DNA from 3 places in the Knoellia altitudinis genome. Region 2 is predicted to be linked to each of the others. Evidence: predicted binding sites of a transcription regulator. Region 2 holds the regulator's gene; each other region holds the start of a gene.

Region 1 (4,403 bases), 2.2 Mb from region 2:
CCGGGTCCAAGCCCGCCGACGCCGTGAACCCGGCTGTGATCGAGGTCCTCGCCGAACGCGGGATCCCGCTGTCCCAGCCCTATCCGAAGCCGCTCACCGACACGGCCGTGCGCGCTGCCGACGTCATCGTGACCATGGGGTGCGGCGACGCCTGCCCGGTGTACCCGGGTAAGCGCTACGAGGACTGGACCGTCGCCGATCCCGCGGACCAGCCCATCGAGGTCGTCCGCGACATCCGCGACGACCTCCAGAAGCGCGTCTCCGTCCTCCTCCGCGACCTTCTCGACTGACAGGATCCAGCCATGACCGAACGACCTTCCGTCCTCTTCGTCTGCGTCCACAACGCCGGGCGCTCGCAGATGGCCGCCGGCTACCTCGAGGCGCTCGGCGGGGGCCGGGTCGAGGTCCGCTCGGCCGGCAGTGCGCCTGCCGACCAGGTGAACCCCGCGGCCGTCGAAGCCATGGCCGAGGAGGGCATCGACCTCGCGGCGGCCGCACCCAAGGTCCTCACGACCGAGGCGGTCCAGGCCTCCGACGTCGTCATCACCATGGGCTGCGGCGACGCGTGCCCGATCTTCCCGGGCAAACGCTATGAGGACTGGGCGCTCGAGGACCCGGCCGGCAAGGGCGTCGAGTCGGTGCGTCCGATCCGCGACGACATCAAGCGCCGTGTCGTCGAGCTGCTCGCCAGTCTCGGCATCGAGCCCGTCGACGCTCGCTGAGGCACGCGGGGCGAAGATGGGGGGGTGACGACACCGCGCTGGCAGACCATCTTCTTCGACCTCGACGGCACGCTCGCCAACACCATCCCGCTCATCGTGGCGTCCTACCAGCACGCCTTCCGTGAGGTGCGCGGCGAGGAGATCGACGACGCCCGGGCCCGCGCCTGGATCGGCCGGCCGCTGCTCGCCGCCCTGCTCGAGGAGGACCCCGAGCGCGGGCACGACCTCGACAGCACCTACCGCGAGTGGAACCTCGCCAACACGGCACGTCTCATCGAGCGGTATGCCGGCGTGCCGGAGATGCTCGCGGCTCTCACCGAGGCCGGGGCGAACCTCCACATCGTCACGAGCAAGAGGACCGAGACCGCGCGCCTGGCGCTCGAAGCCGTCGGCATCGACCACCTCATCGACGTCGTCGGCGCCCTCGAGCACACGACGAGGCACAAGCCCGACCCGGAGCCCCTCCTCGCGGCCGCGGCCAAGGTCGGTGTCGACCCCACGGCCGCCGTCTATGTCGGCGACGCCACCGTCGACATGCTCGCTGCCCGGGCAGCCGGTATGTCCGCCGTGGCCGTGACGTGGGGCGCGGGGGAGCGCGCAGCGCTCGAGGCGACCGACCCGGACACCGTCGTCGACACCGTTGATGAGCTCACGGCATACCTGGTCAACGGGGCCCCTGTGACGCCTGAGCCGCCTGAGTAGCCGTCCCGCAGCATGTCCAGCGGACACGCCGACCCTAATGACAGGCGTGTCATTCGACCGTTAGGCTGGCCACCGCAGCCGTCACACCAGAAGGGTCGAACCGTGAACGCCGTCCACGAAGAGCAGTCCGCAGCGTCCAGTGTCGAGGGGCTGACCGACCGTGACCGCCGCATCATCGACTTCGAGCGCCAGTGGTGGAAGTACGCCGGGTCCAAGGAGTCGGCCATCAAGGAGCTCTTCGACATGAGCCCGACGCGCTACTACCAGGTGCTCAACGCCCTCATCGACAGCACGGTCGCCCTCGAGCACGACCCGATGCTCGTCAAGCGCCTCCGCCGCCAGCGCGCGACCCGTCAACGCGCGCGCTCGGCCCGCCGCCTCGGCCTGCAGCCGCAGGGCTGAGCCGTGAGCGAGCTCGACTGGAGCACCCCCGACGGCCTCGCCGCCATCACGGACCACCTCGCCGCCAGGATCGAGGGCTGGCGCCCTCCGGTGGCGTATGCCGTGGGGCTGAGCTCCGCGTCCAGCTCGGCCGAGCTGGACTTCGGGCACATCAACACGCCGGGTGGGCGCCACGGTCTGCCCGCGGTCATCCTGGCCACGGTGCTGGGGCACGACGGGTCCACCGCGACCCTCGAGCTGACCACCTCGCAGCTCGCCGCTGCGGTGGAGTCACTCGAGCCGGCGCAGGCCTGCACGGAGCTCGACCACCCCAACCTCGCGGCCTGGCGGGTCGCCCTCGCCGAGGCCCAGTCCAACCCGGCACGCACCCTCGTCGCCGTGTTCGTCGCTGATCTCGACGACCCGGTGTCCTCCGAGGCCGACGGTGCGATGCGCGCCACGTTCGAGGGCCACGCACCCAGCCTCTGACTCTGCTGCGCCGGCGCGCGACCAGCTTCTGGCGAACTGCGCGTCCGGACAGGTGCGGGCGTTTGCACTCTCCACCCGAGAGTGCCAATAATGGCGTTAGCACTCTCCTCAAGTGAGTGCCAAGCCTGAACATCACGGCCAGACCGATGAGGGTCGGCACGCGCGCAGACATGAAGTGCGCTTCGCCGGTCCGTCCGTCGCGGGCATCGCCTGGCCACACCTTCGATTCGCGTGGGAGGAACCACCCGAATGGCCAAGATCATCGCTTTTGATGAAGAGGCACGCCGCGGACTCGAGCGAGGAATGAACATCCTCGCCGACGCCGTCAGGGTCACCCTGGGCCCCAAGGGCCGCAACGTCGTGCTGGAGAAGAAGTGGGGAGCCCCCACGATCACCAACGACGGTGTGTCCATCGCCAAGGAGATCGAGCTCGACGACCCCTACGAGAAGATCGGCGCCGAGCTGGTCAAGGAGGTCGCCAAGAAGACCGACGACGTCGCCGGTGACGGCACGACGACGGCGACCGTCCTCGCCCAGGCCCTCGTCAAGGAAGGCCTGCGCAACGTTGCCGCCGGAGCCAACCCGATGGCCCTCAAGCGCGGCATCGAGAAGGCCGTCGCGGCCGTGTCCGAGGAGCTGCTCAACAACGCCAAGGACGTGGAGACCAAGGAGCAGATCGCTGCCACCGCCTCCATCTCCGCAGCTGACCCCCAGATCGGCGAGATGATCGCCGAGGCCATGGACAAGGTCGGCAAGGAAGGCGTCATCACCGTCGAGGAGAGCAACACCTTCGGCCTCGAGCTCGAGCTCACCGAGGGCATGCGCTTCGACAAGGGCTACATCAGCCACTACTTCGTCACGGACACCGAGCGCATGGAGGCCGTCCTCGACGACCCCTACGTGCTCGTCGTCAACTCGAAGATCTCCGGCATCAAGGACCTGCTGCCGCTGCTCGAGAAGGTCATGCAGTCCGGCAAGCCGCTGCTCATCATCTCGGAGGACCTCGAGGGCGAGGCCCTGTCGACGCTGGTGGTCAACAAGCTCAAGGGCACCTTCAAGTCGGTTGCCGTCAAGGCTCCCGGCTTCGGTGACCGTCGCAAGGCCATGCTCGCCGACATCGCCATCCTCACCGGTGGCCAGGTCATCTCCGAGGAGGTCGGGCTCAAGCTCGACACCGCTGAGCTCGACCTGCTCGGCACCGCTCGCAAGGTCGTCGTCACCAAGGACGAGACGACCATCGTCGAGGGCGCAGGCGACGCCGACCAGATCCAGGGTCGCGTCAACCAGATCCGCGCCGAGATCGAGAAGTCGGACTCCGACTACGACCGCGAGAAGCTCCAGGAGCGCCTCGCCAAGCTCGCCGGTGGCGTCGCCGTCATCAAGGCGGGCGCGGCCACCGAGGTCGAGCTCAAGGAGCGCAAGCACCGCATCGAGGACGCCGTGCGCAACGCCAAGGCTGCCGTCGAAGAGGGCATCGTCGCCGGTGGTGGCGTCGCCCTCCTCCAGGCGGGCAAGGCTGCGTTCGACAAGCTCGAGCTCGAGGGTGACGAGGCGACGGGCGCCAACATCGTGCGCGTCGCGATCTCGGCTCCGCTCAAGCAGATCGCGATCAACGCGGGCCTCGAGGGCGGCGTCGTCACCGAGAAGGTGTCCAACCTCGAGTCGGGTTGGGGCCTCAACGCCGCGACGGGTGAGTACGTCGACCTCATCGCCGCGGGCATCATCGACCCGGCCAAGGTGACGCGTTCGGCGCTCCAGAACGCCGCGTCGATCGCCGCTCTGTTCCTCACCACCGAAGCAGTCATCGCGGACAAGCCCGAGAAGGCTGCTGCGGCGATGGGCGGCGGCGGCGACGACATGGGTGGCATGGGCGGTATGGGCTTCTGATCTCCTGATCAGACCCATCCGGCAGACGCCGACGAAGGGCGGTCCCCCGAACGGGGGGCCGCCCTTTCGCGTCCCACTTCGCCGATGCCCTCGAGTGAAGCGACGAGAGCCGCGGGGGCTCAGCCGATGAGGTGTTCGACCGCGAGCTGGTTGAGCCGGACGAAGCCGAAGTCACGCTCGGCCGCCTTCTCCGCGTCGAAGCCGTCATCGGTGGCGAGGAAC
Region 2 (4,403 bases):
CCATCGCCGCATGCCGCCCCTCCGGCCCGTCGAGCACGACGACATCCCCAGCCCGAGTCGCGTCGAGCGAGCCCGGAGCCACGAGGTAGAGGTGGAGGCTCACACCGCCATCCCATCGACCGACGAGTGGCGTGTGGCAAGGGACGCGTTTGCGACGAAGGAGCAATCGAGCGTGCCTTGCCACATACCACTCGGCGGGGTGTGGGACATGGGATCAGCGGGCCTTGAAGGCGTCGCGGAGCTTGCCGAAGAGCGAACCCTCGGCGGGGTTGGCGATGCGACCGGTCGGCTTCTCCTCGTCACGGAGCCGGGCCAGGTCGCGGAGCAGGCCCTCCTGCTCGTGGCTGAGCCGGGTCGGCGTCTGGACCATGGCGTGGATGATGATGTCGCCACGTCCCGACCCACGCAGGTGGGTGACACCCAGGCCGCGCAGGAGGATCTGTTCGCCGGACTGGATGCCGGGGTGCACCTCGAGGTCGCTCACGCCGTCGAACGTCTCGAACGGCACCGTGGCACCCAGCGCGGCTGCGGTCATCGGGAGCTCGAGCGTGGCGTGGAGGTCATCGCCCTGGCGCTGGAAGCGCTTGTCGCGGCGCACGGCGACCTCGACGTACAGGTCTCCGGCAGGACCGGCGCCGGGGCCGACCTCACCCTCGCCGGCGAGCTGGATCCGCGTGCCCGTGTCGACGCCAGCAGGAACCCGGATCGTCAGGCTGCGGCGGGTGCGCACGCGTCCGTCACCGGAGCACTCGTAGCACGGTGCCTCGATCACCTGACCGGTGGCAGAGCAGTTCACGCACGGGCGCGACGTCATCACCTGGCCGAGGAAGCTGCGCTGAACCTGCTGGATCGAACCCTGCCCTCGGCACACGTCGCACGTGCGGGTGCCGGTGCCCGGCTGGGTGCCTGCGCCGTGGCACGTGGAGCACCCCACGGCCGTGTCGACGACAAGCTCCTTCTCGGCGCCGAAGACCGCGTCGACGAGGTCGAGGTCGAGACGGACGAGGGCGTCCTGACCCCGGGCCTGGCGTGATCGCGGTCCCTGTCCCTGACCCTGACCGGCCCCCTGCCCGAAGAACGCGTCCATGACGTCGCTGAACGAGAAGCCCTGTCCGAAGCCGGCAGCAGCGCCGGCATACGGGTCGGCTCCCATGTCGAAGTTGCGCCTCTTCTCGGCATCGGAGAGCACGTCATAGGCCTGCGAGACCTTCTTGAACTGCTCCTCGGCCTCGGGGCCGGGGTTCACGTCGGGGTGGAGCTTGCGGGCTGCGCGGCGGTAGGCCTTCTTGATGTCGTCGGCGGTTGCGTCGCGGGCCACGCCGAGGTCGGCGTAGTAGTCGTTCACTTCGGTGGACGTCCTTCGCTGGGGGCTGGTGGGGTCACGTGTCGGGCTGGGGCAGGCAGGCGGTCAGGCGGTGTTCGGTGCTCAGTCGGCGAGGATGCGGCTGACATAGGTGGCGACGGCACGAACAGCCGCCATGGTCGTCGGATAGTCCATGCGGGTCGGACCGACGACGCCGAGCCCGGCCACGAGGTCGCTCCCGGCGCCGTAGCCCGAGGTGACGAGCGAGGTCGACTGCAACCCGGCATACGGGTTCTCGGCTCCGATGCGCACGGCGACGGCGTCTCCCTGCTCGGTCACCGTGCCGAGGAGCTTGAGGAGGACGACGTGCTCCTCGAGTGCCTCAAGGACCGGCCCGATCGAGGTGGGGAAGTCCTCTCCGGCGCGCACGAGGTGGGAGGCGCCGGCCATGACGACCCGCTCCTCCCGCTGCTCGACGAGGACCTCGGTCAGCTCGGCCGCGATGGCGGCGAGCAGACCGCGTGCGCCAGGGTCGACCTGGGTCGGCAGCTCACCGAGCCCACCGGCCGCGTCGGCGAGCGTCTTGCCGACCGTCGCACCGTTGACGTCGGATCGCAGCGACGCGAGCATGCGCTCGGCCGCGGGCTCGGCGAGGTCCGTCCCCGTCTCGAGCACGCGCTGCTCGACCCGACCCGTCGTCGTGATGAGCACCACGAGCAGACGCGAGCCGCCGATCGGCACGAGCTCGATGTGCCGGACCGACGAACGGGTGAGCGACGGGTACTGGACCACCGCGACCTGGCGGGTCAGTGAGGCGAGGAGCCGCACGGTGCGGTCGACGACGTCGTCGAGGTCGATCGCACCGTCGAGCAGGGTGCTGATGGCGCGTTTCTCGGCACCGCTCAGTGGCTTGACCCCGCTGAGACGGTCGACGAAGAAGCGGTAGCCAGCGTCGGTCGGGATGCGTCCGGCGCTGGTGTGCGGAGCCGCGATGAGGCCGTCCTCCTCGAGGGCCGCCATGTCGTTGCGCACCGTGGCCGCCGAGACGCCCAGCCGGTGACGCTCGAGCAGCGCCTTCGAGCCGACGGGCTCGGACGTCTCGACGTAGTCCTGGACGATGGCGCGCAGCACCGCGAGCCGACGTTCATCACTCATGACCGACACCTTCCGTCCTCACTGGCACTCATCCTTGGTGAGTGCCAATTCTACGTCTACCCTCGCGCAGGTGACTGATCGCTACGGCCGGGACGTGCTCTCCGGCGACTGGAAGGCCCCTCGCGGCGGCCGGTCCGTCCCTCTCGCGGCCGAGCTCGGCGTCGTCGTCGAGGACGTCGAGACCGGCTGGGTGGGCGCCGTGGTCCGCGTGGAGAAGGCCGGGGGCATCCACGTCGTCCATCTCGAGGACCGGCGCGGACGGACCAGGGCCTTCCCTCTGGGACCGGGGTTCCACGTCGACGGCTCGCCGGTCACGCTCACCAAGCCGTCCACCGCCGCCGACGCCCGGCTCACGGCCGCCCGCGCCACCGCCTCCCGCACGGCGAGCGGCTCACGCGCCGTCGCGAACGCGCCCGCCCGGGTCGCGAGCGCGTCCCGGATCTTCGTCGAGGGTCGACACGACGCCGAGCTCGTCGAGAAGGTCTGGGGCCACGACCTGCGCGTCGAGGGTGTCGTCGTCGAGATGCTGGACGGGGTCGACGACCTCGAGGCCGCGATCCGTGACTTCGCCCCGGGACCGGGTAGACGGATGGGCGTCCTCGTCGACCACCTCGTGCCCGGCACCAAGGAGACCCGCGTCGTGGAGGCGGCTTCGCGGCTGCAGCCGTTTGCGTCGCACGTCCTCATCGTCGGCCATCCCTACGTCGACGTGTGGCAGTCGGTCCGGCCGGAGCGGCTGGGCATGGGCCAGTGGCCGGTCATCCCACGCGGCACGTCGTGGAAGCACGGCATCTGCGCCCACCTCGGTTGGCCCCACGCCGAGCAGGCCGACATCGCCCGCGCCTGGAAGCAGATCCTCGGCACGGTGCGGTCCTATGCCGACCTCGAGCCGTCGCTGCTCGGCCGGGTCGAGGAGCTCATCGACTTCGTCACCGCGCCCTGAGGGACGCAGTTCCCTGCGCCGACCCGGGTATGCCGGCCCACGCAGCGCGTGGGACCTGCGCCCGCCCTCCGCAGCAGGGTCACCCCTGACCTCACCCTGATCTCACCCCGAAGCGGGGATGAATCCGGTTCGGCATGGGTTTGACTGGGTGACAGCACCCCGTCCCCTGAAGGAGGACACCATGACCACCCCGCCCCCCGAAGTCCCGCAGGGCCACCACCCGGAGAACTCGCAGACCCCCCCGCCTCCGCCGGCGCCCTACGGGCAGCAGCAGACCACACCGCCTCCGTACCAGCAGCCGCCCGCGGCCCAGCAGCCCTACCAGCAGCCCGCCGCCCATCAGGCGTACCCGGGCCAGCCGACGGCTACCGGTCAACAGGTCCTCGACCCGGCCCAGCAGCGCCAGTGGGGCATGTTCGCCCACCTCGTCCCGCTCATCGCCATGGTGCTGAGCGCCGGCCTCCTCGGCTTCGTCGGGTCGCTCGTCATCTACGTGATGTACAAGGACCGCGGTGACTTCGTGCGCCAGCACGCAGCCAACTCGCTCAACATCCAGATCATCACGGGGATCTTCCTGCTCGTCTCGTTCCCGTTGATGCTGCTCCTCGTGGGCTTCGCGACCTATTTCCTCGCTCTCGCGTTCGCGTTCGTCCTCCACGTCATCGGAGCCATGCGCGCCAACGAGGGCCAGCAGTGGTCCCCACCGTTCACTCCGCAGTTCGTCAAGTAAGCCGCTGGAAGCGGAACGAGGCCACACTGACCCGTTGCGTGAGCACATCGCGATGGGTGCGTTCGGGACGAAGTCCCGACTGAGCGCCCATCGTGATGTGCGCGCCACGGGTCCCTTGCGCGCCCGCCGAGAGCGCCTCAGACGCCGCCCTTGAGGAGCAGGCCACCGTCGACGACGACGAGCTGGCCGGTCATCCAGGCGGCGTCGTCCGACAGCAGGAAGGCGACCACCCCGGCGATGTCCTCGGGCACGCCCAGCCGACCGAGCGGGTA
Region 3 (4,403 bases), 2.4 Mb from region 2:
GGCCCAGTTCGGCAACACGATCGCCGTCGAGATGACGTCGAGGCTCAACGGCACGAGCACGGACGGCTGCCACCTCAAGCTGTTCGCGACCGTGCCGCTGACCATCCCCGCGGGCAAGACCGTGGCGTCGGTGACCCTGCCGACCCAGAGCGGCGACCCCCGCTCAGCAGGTCGAATCCACGTGTTCGCGGTCGCCGACAACGGCGCTCCGATCACGGTCACCCCGGCGACCGGTGCGACCGCGAAGGCGGGTGTCGCCTCCTCGGTGACGCTCGGCACGGTCACCGGTGGCGTGCCGGCGGCAACGGGCTACACCGCCCGCGTCGCCTGGGGCGACGGCAGCCCCACCACGGACGCCACCGTGACGGTCGGTGCCGACGGCACGGCCACCCTCACCGGCTCGCACGCCTGGGCGACTCCCGGGACCTACACGGCCCGCGTCCTCGTCGGTGACAGTCGCAACGACACGCTCGCGACGGTGACGGTCACCGTCACCTGACACTCGGGCAGGCGGAGCATTATCGGGTCACCCGATAATGCTCCGCCTGACCCCGGCTGGCATCCGGGGTCAAGCGGGACAAAGTCGGGTCAAGCACCTGCAGAGACGCGTATGCCGCGTGCTCCCCCTGTACGGGAGCACGCGGCATACGCGTTTCTTGCGGGTGGGCCATGAGGCCTCAGGTGAGGCTCAGTGCGAGTGGCCGTGGCCGCCGCCGTGGCCGGCCCCGGCTTCCTCGTCGACCTTCTTCTCGACGACGAGCGTGTCGGTGGTGAGGACCATCGACGCGATCGACGCGGCGTTGCGCAGCGCGGAGCGAGTCACCTTGACCGGGTCGATGACGCCGGCCTTGACGAGGTCCTCGTACTCACCGGTCGCGGCGTTGAGGCCCATGCCCGGCTCCAGCTCGGCGACCTTGGCGACGGCGACGTAGCCCTGGAGACCGGCGTTCTCGGCGATCCAGCGCAGCGGCTCGGCCGCGGCCTTCTGCACGATGGTGGCGCCGACCTTCTCGTCGCCCTCGAGGCCGAGCGTGTCGATGACCTTGACGGCCTGGATGAGGGCGGAGCCGCCACCGGCGACGATGCCCTCCTCGATGGCCGCGCGGGTCGCCGAGATGGCGTCCTCGATGCGGTGCTTCTTCTCCTTGAGCTCGACCTCGGTGTGGGCACCGACCTTGATGACGCAGACGCCACCGGCGAGCTTGGCGAGGCGCTCCTGGAGCTTCTCGCGGTCCCAGTCGGAGTCGGTGCGCTCGATCTCGGCCTTGATCTGGTTGACCCGGCCGGTGACCTCGGAGGAGTCGCCCGAGCCGTCGATGATCGTGGTCGTGTCCTTGGTGACGACGACGCGGCGCGCCTGACCGAGGACCGTGAGGTCGGCCTGGTCGAGCTTGAGCCCGACCTCCTCGGCGATGACCTGGCCACCGGTGAGGACGGCGATGTCCTGGAGCATCGCCTTGCGGCGGTCCCCGAAGCCCGGAGCCTTGACGGCCACGACGTTGAACGTGCCGCGGATCTTGTTGACGACGAGCGTCGACAGTGCCTCACCGTCGATGTCCTCGGCGATGATCACGAGGGGCTTGCCCGACTGGACGACCTTCTCGAGGATCGGGAGGACGTCGGCGATCGCCGAGATCTTGCCCTGGTTGATGAGGACGTAGGCGTCCTCGAGGACACCCTCCATGCGCTCGGGGTCGGTGACGAAGTAGGGCGAGATGTAGCCCTTGTCGAACTGCATGCCCTCGGTGAACTCGAGCTCGGTGGAGGCGGTCGAGGACTCCTCGACGGTGATGACGCCGTCCTTGCCGACCTTGTCGAACGCGTCGGCGATCGTGGCGCCGATCTCCGGGTCCTGGGCGGAGAGGGAGGCGACCGAGGCGATCTCGTCCTTGCCGTCGACCTCGCGGGCCGTCTCGAGCAGCCTGTCCGACACGGCGTCGACGGCCTTGTCCATGCCGCGCTTGAGACCGGCCGGAGCCGCGCCGGCGGTGACGTTGCGCAGGCCCTCGCGGACCATGGCCTGGGCGAGGACCGTCGCGGTCGTCGTGCCGTCACCGGCGACGTCGTTGGTCTTGGTCGCGACCTCCTTGGCGAGCTGGGCGCCGAGGTTCTCGTAGGCGTCCTCGAGCTCGATCTCGCGGGCGATGGTCACGCCATCGTTGGTGATCGTGGGGGCGCCCCACTTCTTGTCGATGACGACGTTGCGGCCCTTGGGACCGAGCGTCACCTTGACGGCGTTGGCGAGGGCGTCGACGCCACGCTCGAGCGCCTTGCGGGCGGAGTCGTTGAACTCCAGTTCCTTGGCCATGTGTGTCCTTCAGTAGTCAGTGGTGGTGCGTTGCCGGGCAGAAGCACGTATGCCGTGGGCTCACCGTGGGAGGTGGGCCCACGGCATACGTGGTGGTTCAGATGAAAACCAAGCGGTCGTTCAGGCTGAGATCAGGAAACGACGGCGAGGACGTCGCGCGCGGAGAGGATGAGGTACTCCTCGCCGCCGTGCTTGACCTCGGTGCCGCCGTACTTGCTGTAGATGACCTTGTCGCCGACATTGACGTCGAGCGGGACACGGTTGCCGTTGTCGTCGATGCGACCGGGGCCGACCGCGAGGACCTCGCCCTCCTGGGGCTTCTCCTTCGCGGTGTCCGGGATGACGAGACCGGATGCCGTCGTCTGCTCGGCCTCGAGCGACTTGATGACGATGCGGTCCTCGAGCGGCTTGATGGAAACCGACACTGTGTGACCTCCCCTTTGGGATGAGTCGAAGGTGGACAGATGAGCTGCAAAGTGCGCAGAACTGTGGATCCGACACGCCGTCGCGGGGGTCGAGCCGGTCCGCCTGCGCTGGCACTCACACCTGGCGAGTGCCAACGACTCAAATCTAGGTCGCCGGTTAGCACTCGGTCAACTCGAGTGCCAAAGGTTGTCCTCGTGTTCGCTGAGGGCGCAGGGCGGTCGAAAAGCGTTTGCGGCCGGGGCGCGCGAGGGCAAGGGTCACCACCATGACCGACATCGACGCCCCCGCCCTGCTCCAGGCCTACGACGACCAGCTTCGTCGCGAGGCCGAGGTCCCATCGGCGGTGAGTGTCTCCGAGCTCGGTCCGCTGGTCCTCGCGACCTACGTCGGCGGGCGCGGGTTCGTCACCTACCGCGAGCTCGGCACACCGGCCGGACCTGCGACACAGGAGTCGGTTCGTGCGCTCGTCGCGGCCGTGCTGGACCACTATCGCGCGACGCCGGAGGTCACCGCGGTCGAGTGGAAGACCCGGGGTCACGACCACGCTCCGGGCCTGCACGACGCCCTCGTCGACGCCGGGTTCGAGGCGGACGAGACCGAGTCGGTGATGATCGGCGACGCTGCCCTCCTGGCGCTCGACCTCGAGCTGCCGGACGGTGTCACCGTGCGCGAGGTGCGTGACGAGTCAGACGTCCGGGCCATGGTCGACATGCAGTGCCAGGTGTTCGGGGACGACCCGGCCGAGACCGAGGCGCACTACGAGGAGATCATCCACCGGTTCCGCACCCGCACCGACATGGAGCTCTGGGTCGCCGAGGAGGCCGGCACGATCGTGAGCGCCGGTCGCCTCGAAGCGGTCGAGGGCACCGACTTCGCCGGCATCTGGGGTGGAGCCACGAGGCCGGAGTACCGCGGTCGCGGGATCTACCGCGCCCTCACGGCTGCTCGCGCGCGCTCAGCCATCGCGCAGGGCAAGAAGTGGATCAACAGCGACTCCACCGAGTTCTCCCGCCCGATCCTCGAGCGATCCGGTCTCGTCAAGGTGTCGACCACGACGCCCTATGTGTGGAAAAGTGCCAGCAGCACGACCCTCTGATCGGCAGGGGCGGCGTGTGCCCGCGCACTGGCTGTCGTCGCCGCACCCTGGGGGAAGCTGACTCATGACCCGCCTCATCTCGGTCGCTGCCGCCGCAATCCTTCTTGCGGCGCCGATGACCGCTGCAGCGAGCACCTCGTCCGCCGTGGTCCGGGACTCGACGACGCGTCCTGCGCAGGCGGCCCGGGCAGCGGTCTCCGAGGCGCCGGTGGCCGACACGTTGGCCACCCGGCCCGGTCCTGACAGCTCGAGGACGGCAACCGCCCCGACCGCCGCGGCCGGCGCCGCAGCCACCGCCCCGGTGGTCGGGCTGACCGGGCGGGGCTTCGGCCACGGGCGAGGGATGTCGCAGTGGGGCGCCCGGGGCGCGGCCAGCCAGGGGCGCACGGTCGCCCAGATCCTCGACTTCTACTACCCCGGCACGACCACGGCGAGCATCGGCAACCCCGAGGTCCGCGTGCGGCTCACCGCCATGGGCAGCGGCGCCACCGTGGTCGCGGGCGAGGCAGGCCTGACGCTCACCGACGGGACGTGCACGACCTCCCTGACACCCTCGAACGCCGTGTCCTGGCG

Evidence for each region. Region 2 encodes HrcA, which represses chaperone genes, less so after heat shock. Its sites were predicted from a motif close to TTNGCACTCGNNNNNNNCGAGTGCNAA; they were not measured.
Region 1: groL (chaperonin GroEL) is a predicted target of HrcA. The motif match lies at 2,391-2,417, and genes of this name have one in related genera.
Region 3: groES (co-chaperone GroES) is a predicted target of HrcA. The motif match lies at 2,891-2,917, and genes of this name have one in related genera.

Annotation. Positions count from the first base shown of each region.
Region 1 covers NZ_JBHTDK010000001.1:2,333,255-2,337,657, forward strand. Annotated here, with positions in the region: gene ACFQW8_RS11110 (arsenate reductase ArsC) at 1-290, shown strand, start outside; gene ACFQW8_RS11115 (arsenate reductase ArsC) at 303-722, shown strand; gene ACFQW8_RS11120 (HAD family hydrolase) at 747-1,424, shown strand; gene ACFQW8_RS11125 (DUF3263 domain-containing protein) at 1,527-1,826, shown strand; gene ACFQW8_RS11130 (hypothetical protein) at 1,830-2,294, shown strand; gene groL (chaperonin GroEL) at 2,544-4,181, shown strand; gene xylA (xylose isomerase) at 4,301-4,403, opposite strand, start outside.
Region 2 covers NZ_JBHTDK010000001.1:112,116-116,518, forward strand. Annotated here, with positions in the region: gene ACFQW8_RS00560 (16S rRNA (uracil(1498)-N(3))-methyltransferase) at 1-103, opposite strand, end outside; gene dnaJ (molecular chaperone DnaJ) at 215-1,345, opposite strand; gene hrcA (heat-inducible transcriptional repressor HrcA) at 1,427-2,458, opposite strand; gene ACFQW8_RS00575 (DUF3097 domain-containing protein) at 2,529-3,401, shown strand; gene ACFQW8_RS00580 (DUF4870 domain-containing protein) at 3,583-4,131, shown strand; gene ACFQW8_RS00585 (SDR family oxidoreductase) at 4,269-4,403, opposite strand, start outside.
Region 3 covers NZ_JBHTDK010000001.1:2,537,796-2,542,198, reverse strand. Annotated here, with positions in the region: gene ACFQW8_RS12040 (GH92 family glycosyl hydrolase) at 1-499, shown strand, start outside; gene groL (chaperonin GroEL) at 689-2,308, opposite strand; gene groES (co-chaperone GroES) at 2,440-2,733, opposite strand; gene ACFQW8_RS12025 (GNAT family N-acetyltransferase) at 3,000-3,830, shown strand; gene ACFQW8_RS12020 (SpoIID/LytB domain-containing protein) at 3,895-4,403, shown strand, end outside.